2 regions of the Demequina lutea genome follow, and region 2 is predicted to be linked to the other one. Evidence: riboswitches for the same ligand, from Rfam matches in the RefSeq annotation. Region 2 holds a riboswitch; the other holds the start of a gene.
The links. A riboswitch is a leader RNA that binds a small molecule or an ion and turns the genes downstream of it on or off. The one in region 2 is predicted to bind thiamine pyrophosphate.
Positions count from the first base shown of each region.

Region 1: linked by a shared signal. The riboswitch ahead of thiM (hydroxyethylthiazole kinase) and the one ahead of BKA03_RS12820 (ATP-binding cassette domain-containing protein) in region 2 are both predicted to bind thiamine pyrophosphate.

Region 1 covers NZ_JACBZO010000001.1:2,413,283-2,416,715, reverse strand. Annotated here, with positions in the region: gene thiD (bifunctional hydroxymethylpyrimidine kinase/phosphomethylpyrimidine kinase) at 1-705, opposite strand, end outside; gene thiE (thiamine phosphate synthase) at 702-1,349, opposite strand; gene thiM (hydroxyethylthiazole kinase) at 1,352-2,164, opposite strand; TPP riboswitch at 2,158-2,263, opposite strand; gene rsgA (ribosome small subunit-dependent GTPase A) at 2,326-3,345, opposite strand.
Region 2 covers NZ_JACBZO010000001.1:2,669,097-2,672,529, forward strand. Annotated here, with positions in the region: gene BKA03_RS12805 (glycosyltransferase family 2 protein) at 1-43, opposite strand, end outside; gene BKA03_RS12810 (ABC transporter ATP-binding protein) at 53-796, opposite strand; gene BKA03_RS12815 (ABC transporter permease) at 793-1,629, opposite strand; TPP riboswitch at 1,761-1,884, shown strand; gene BKA03_RS12820 (ATP-binding cassette domain-containing protein) at 2,156-2,446, shown strand; gene BKA03_RS12825 (rhodanese-like domain-containing protein) at 2,500-2,979, opposite strand; gene BKA03_RS12830 (hypothetical protein) at 3,056-3,433, shown strand, end outside.

The DNA.
Region 1 (3,433 bases), 260 kb from region 2:
GTCGCGCGCCGCGGTGAGCCAGTCCTCGCGTTGCGGGCGCAAAGCGGCCAGAGCGGAGGACAGGGTGCAGCCGGTGCCGTGGGTGTTCGCGGTGTCGATGCGCGGCCCCACCAATTCGTGTTCGCCCTCGGGCCCGACAAAGACGTCGACCATGTCATGGGAACCGTCCAAGTGGCCGCCCTTGAGCAACACCCGTTGGGCTCCGAGCGACGCGAGAGAGCGTGCCTGCTCGTGCATCTGATCCCTGCTCGTGGCGACGGCGCGCTCGAGGAGCGCCGCGGCCTCGGCCAGATTGGGCGTAATGATCGACGCTCTTGGCACCAGGGCGCGCATCGCATCTACCGCGGTGTCGGCTAGCAGTAGGTCGCCGCTCGTGGCGACCATGACAGGGTCCAGGACGACGACCGGGTTCGGGTGCGATGTCAAGAAGAGGGCCACGGCGTTGACGACGTCGGCGTTGGTGAGCATCCCAATCTTGATCGCATCGAGCCTCGCATCGGCCACAAGGGTTTCTAGCTGTTGTGTCACGAACTCCGCGGGCACGGCATGCACGCCGGTGACCCCGCGAGTGTTCTGGGCGGTGAGTGCCGTGATGACTGCCATGCCGTACGCGCCAAGTGCGCTAAAGGTCTTGAGGTCCGCCTGGATGCCGGCACCGCCGGAGGGGTCGCTACCGGCGATGGTGAGGGCGACGGGGATGGTCATACGCGAACGCCGTCCCACGCCGCCCTGATGGATCCGGTGGCGGCGGCCACGTCGGGCTGACCGCAAATCGCGCTCACGACGGCGACGCCCGCCGCGCCCGTTGCCCGGACCGTGGCGGTGCGACGGGCATCGATGCCGCCTATCGCGACGCACGGCCAGGGGCTCACCGAGAGCACCCGTTCCAGCGTGTCGATGCCGCTTGGCGCGGCCGCGTCTGGCTTGGTGCCCTGGGACCAGATGGGTCCAATTCCTAGATAATCGATGGACTCGCCGTGGTGCCTCGCCGCGTGGACATGGTCGACAGTCTGAACGGACAAACCCAGGTAGGAGTCCTCGCCGAGGATCGCCCGCGCCTCGTCGACGCCCAGATCGGACTGGCCGATATGCGCCCCCTGGGCGCCGATCGCGTGCACGAGATGCACCCGGTCGTTGACCAGAACGGGAACGCCAGAACCCTCGAGCGCCGCGATCACGGCACGTCCGAGCGCCACCATCTCGTCGTCGCTCGCGTGTGGGTCTCGCAGTTGCACCGCGGTGGCACCGGCAGCGGCGGCGGCCCGAGCGGTCGCTGCAGCGCCGAACTCGCCACACAGGACGGTATCCGTGACGAGGTATACCGAGAGATCGATCGGCGCCCTGGCCATGGTCAACTCAGCCGCACGGCGCTCGCGAGCGCCTGTGGAGACAGTGCGGCAAGCTCATCGAGCAACGCCACCGCAAAACTGCCGGGCCCGCGGCTGACGCGTGCCGCCTCGTCCGCCGCCACGGTGAGTGCAGCTGTCGCGGCAGAGGCGGCGAGCAGGCCATCGTCCACCACGGCAGCAAAGGCCGCCATGAGGGCACCGAGGGCGCAGCCGACGCCGGTGACCTGAGTCATGAGGGAGTTTCCGTTCGCGATGCGCACCACCCGCACGCCGTCGGTCAGGTGATCTACTGGGCCGCTGACGGCGACGGTGGTGCCGTAGTGGAGCGCGAGGGCCTTCGCCGCCTCGAGCGCCGCCTCGGGGGTGTCGACAGAGTCGACGCCCTTGCCCCCGGCTCCACCGGCCAGGGCGAGAATCTCCGAGGCATTCCCGCGGATGATACGCGGAGTGGCCGCCTCAATAAGGGCGAGGGCGAGGCCCGTTCGCCAGGCCAAGGCGCCGGCCGCGACGGGGTCGAGCACCCAGGGCGTTCCGGATGCGGATGCGGAGGCCACCGCGGCGGACATCGCGGCGGCGGTCTCTTCGTAAGGGGTGCCGACGTTGACGAGCACGGCTCCGGCGATCACGGCGAATTCTGCGGCTTCGCGAGGGTTGTCCACCATCGCAGGCGCGGCACCGATGGCCAACAACGTGTTGGCGGTCCATTGCGCGACGACGATGTTCGTCAGGCACTGCACGAGCGGCGGCCGCTCCCGCAATAGGCCGAGGGAATCGCCGATGGTATGGGCGGTGGGCTGGGAGAGTTCTGGAGCCACGAGAGTGACGTCCCTTCGCTAGTACGAGCTAGATCAGGTTCGACGGGTGTGTTCTCAGCCGCTTCCCGCATGTGGAAACTGGCACCCCGCGTCGGGACCCACTGTAGACCTCCTGACGGGTCTGCCCATCGGCAGCGCGGCGGAGGCGGGGGATGCGAGCGCTAGTAGCCCTCGCCCGCGGCCTTCGATGCGAGCAGGCGCCTGATCGAGTCGATCTTGACGGCTCGATCGGGGTTGTCGCCCACCCAACCGTCGAGCTCGCAGCCATCGGCGGCGCTGAGGTGCTGACACCCACGGGGGCAGTTCTCGACCTCGTAGGCGGCCACGTCGGGGAACGCCGACATCATGTGCTCGGCATCGACATGCGCCAGGCCAAATGACCGAATACCAGGGGTGTCGATGATCCAACCGCCGCTGGGCACCTCGAGCATGAGCGACGACGTCGACGTGTGACGGCCCCGCCCCGTCACGTCGTTGACGCGGCCAACGGCCCGCAAGGTTCCAGGCGCAAGCGCATTGACCAGCGTCGACTTGCCCACGCCGGACGGGCCAACAAACACGGTCCGCGCGCCCACCAGGGCAGAGCGCAGCAGTTGGAACCCGGGGTCCGCCTCGGGCCCGCCCTCTCGCATCACGGAGGTCTCGATCACTGTCACGCCCAACGGCTGGTACAGCGCGCGCATGTGGTCGGCCAACATGAGGTCGGCCTTGGTGAGCACCAGAATCGCGCCCATGCCCGCGTCGAATCCGGCTACCAGGCAGCGGTCGATGATGCGCGGATTGGGTTCCGGGTCTGCCAGGGAGGCGATGATCGCCAACTGGTCCGCGTTGGCGACGACCACCCGCTCGGCCGGGTCGCTGTCATCCGCCGTGCGCCGGAGCGCAGACGCACGCTCATCGCGCCGCACGATGCGCGCCAAGGTGTCAGGCGTACCGGAGGCGTCGCCCACGAGGCCGATGCGGTCGCCGACGACGAGTCCGCGTCGGCCCAATTCACGCGCCTTGACCGCCATGACGGTGGGTCCGGCCGCGGTAAGAACCGTGTAGCGCCCACGGTCGACGATCGTCACGACGCCGTCGACTGCATCCGCGTGTGCAGGCCTGATCTTGGATCGGGGCCGCGAACTGCGCCCGGGGCGCACCTTGGCGTCGGACTCGTCGTAACCGCTCCAGTCCGTCACGTGACCGCCGGTGAATTCGTCATGCCCCGAGACTACCGATCCTCGGCGACTACTGTGGTGACGGTTCCTGCGAATGCATTGGAGGGTT
Region 2 (3,433 bases):
ATAGGGCAACGGAGATCCGCGGTGGCGGGAGGCTCCCAATCAACTCGGCGCCCTACTGCCCGTCGTGTGGGACGGAGTCGAGGTACGCCTTGATTGTCGAGTCGACATCGCCCACCTGCATCAGTTCGCCCTTATTGATCCATGCCGCCTGGTCGCACATGTTGCGCACGGTCTCGGTGGAATGGCTCACCAAAATCACGGTCTTGCCTGCCTCCTTGAGCGCGCCAAACCGCTCGAAACACCGCTCCTGAAACTCGGCGTCGCCCACCGAGAGCACCTCGTCAACCACCAAAATGTCCGGATCAACGTTGATCGAGATGGCGAAACCCAAGCGCACATACATGCCGGAGGAGTAATTCTTGACGGGTTGGTCGATGAACTGGCCCACTCCGGCGAAGTCGACGATCTCATCGATCTTCGCCTCCACCTGCTTCTTGCTCATCCCCAAGATCGAGCCGTTCAGGTAGATGTTCTCCCTGCCCGAAAGTTCACTGTGGAATCCGGAGCCGACCTCAAGCATCGCGGCCACGCGGCCGGTGTGCGAAATCGTTCCCTTGTTGGGGTAATAGATGTTCGCGAGGCACTTGAGCAGGGTCGACTTTCCGGAGCCGTTGCTGCCAATGAGTCCGAACGTGGACCCCTTTGGCACGTCGAAAGACACGTCCTTAAGCGCCCAGAAATCCTCGTGCACGGACGTGCGGCGGCGCATGATGGCCGCCTTGAGCGTCTGATTGCGCTCGTAGTACATGCGAAAACTCTTGCTCACGTGGTCGACGTGGACTGCAATCTCCGTCATAGCGCCTCCGCAAGGCCGCGGGCGTGGCGTTGGAACACGATGAGCCCAAGCACGATCGACACAGCGGCGGCCGAGAAGGACCAGACCCAGTCGGACAGGTCCGGCATTCGGTTGTCGTACAACAGTGTCCTGAAGAGATTGACGATGTGTTCCATGGGGTTCAGGTGGAAGATGTCCGCCACCGTGATGCGGGTTCCCGCGAGCCCCCCGAGCTCCACCGACTTTGTGTCGACCAATGTCGCCGGATAAATGATGGGCGTCAGGTACATCCACATCTGCAGAGCAATGGAGATGAAGTATTGGGTGTCCCTGAAGTGCACGTTGGCAATCGAGAGCATGAGCGCAAGCCCTGCGGCAAAGAGCGCGAGCAATACCATCGCGACCAAGACCAAAGGAATCCACGGAATGACAAACCCGCCGACGACCGTGAGGGCGATGACGAGCACGCCCATCTCAAACATCCAGTTGTAGCCCGCGGAACCGACGACGGCTAACGGCAGCACGATGCGAGTGAAGGACACCTTCTGGATGAGGTTCGCGTTTTCCACAAGCGATCCAGCACCCTGGTTAATGACTGTCGCCAGAAAGGTCCAGGGGAGAAGTCCGCACAGGAGCCAGATGGCGAAGACGTTCAGCCCACTGGGGCTTCCTGCATCGGGCTGAACCTTGATCACGAACTTGAAAACGAACGTGTAGATGAGCATCAGTGCCAGGGGGTTGACGAGCGACCACAACTGGCCAAGCACGGTGCGCTTGTACTTGCCGCGCACCTCACGCATTGTCAGGTTCGTCAGAAGTTCACGCGCACCAAAGATTTCCTTTAGGTAGTTCACGTCACCTCCCGAACCACTCGTCAACGGCGTTGGAGCCCGGACCAGTCTAGGGTGCGCGCGCAACTACGGTAACTCTCGCGCCGAGCATCGTCCGCTCGTCTCCTTATCGCGTTGGACCCGCACCATAGTGAGGTACACGACAGGGGAGCGCCTCCGTTCACACCGAACTGGTCAGGGCGCTGAGAGTGCGGACCGCCACAGACCCTCGAACCTGATCCGGCTCGCACCGGCGTAGGGAGTCGACACTCGTCCCCTCCTTAACCGGGAGGAATCCATATGCCTCAGACGAATGCGGCCGCGCGGGCGGCAGTTGCCATCGCCTTGATCCCTTTGACTCTGGCGGCGTGCTCACCTTCGGCGACCGAACCAAACCCGAGCGTCTCCCCACGGGAGGGGCTTCGGGCTCGTATTCCAAAATGGCCGGCTTTTTCCTCATAGGACAGTCGAGGGCAACGTCGCCTTCGGCCTAGAGAGTTCTGGGATGCCGCGCCGTCAACGCAGCGGGCGAGTCGCCGCTGTCTTATAGATGGTGGGCCTCGCAGGCTTCGGCCCGAGAGACACGAGGGACCTCTCGGGCGGCGAGAGGCAGAGGGTCGCGTTGGCCCGCTCCCTGGCGCCCTCTCCTCGTCTGCTGGCTCTCGATGAGCCGCCCTCTTCCCTCGATGCCGAGCTACGAACCCGTCTAGGCGCTGAGGTGCGAGACATCCTGCGGTCCGCAGGGACCACCTTCATCATGGTCACGCACGACGCTGCCGAGGGGGAGTTGGTCGACGATCGCGTGGTTCTCATGTCTGATGGCCGCCTGATCGACGCGTGACTCCGCGCGCAGCCACGCGGTGCTTGCGGCACGCGGCACGCGCCGAAACGGTACTAGCAGTCGCAAACGATGCGCTGTGCGGGGACGCCCGCTGGCACGGTCAGCGGGTCCGCAGCCCTCGTCGCGTCCACGATGATCTCGACCCCCGTCGCGTCACGCGCCACGCGATCGACTGGAAGACCCTCCCTTGCCCAGTACTCGAAGCCGCCGATCATCTCCTTCACTGCATAGCCGCCCTCCGAGATGATCAGGCCCGCTCGCGTCGCGCCATTGCACCCTGGGCCCCAGCAATAGACGACGAACTGGGTCCCGACGGGGTACGTCGGGATCACATTCGGCATTTCCGGCTTGGTCACGTGCACGGCTCCCCTGGCGTGGCCCTGGTCCCAGGCCTCGTCGCCGCGGGTATCCACGAAGACGAATCCCGGTTGGCCCGATTCGAGCGCCGCGTGGACGTCACCTGGATCCGTCTCGAACCGGAGCCGCGCGGCAAAGTGCGCGGCCGCTTGGGCAGGTGTTTGCGCGGAGGACATGACTCGTACGGTAGGCGCGGGCGGGTCCGCCAGTCCACCTTCCGGTGGCTCCTATGATGACGATGAGGAGTTGCCCGTGACATTTCAGCCCGAGCACGAACCAAGCGGGGACGAACGCTCGCGCGCCGAAGCATCGGCTGGCGACCCATCGAATGGCGGCGACGGCACGGCAGGAGACGGCGACACGTCTCGGCGACCTCCCGAGTCCCCCGCACAGGACTTCGCGGCGGTTCCCGGCCCCGACGACGAGGCGCCGATGTGGCTCGTCGCATCGCTCGAACGCGGCGAACCGCTCGCACCGCCACCACAGCCGCGGCAGCCCACCCAGGGAACAACGCCGTCGTCGGCTGGCTGGCCGGTCCACGAACCGTCCGCAGCCTGGCCCCCGCAGCCGTCTCGCGACGCCGAGTATTCCCGTGCAGCCCAAGCGTCGTTCCCTGCCGGCCCTGATTGG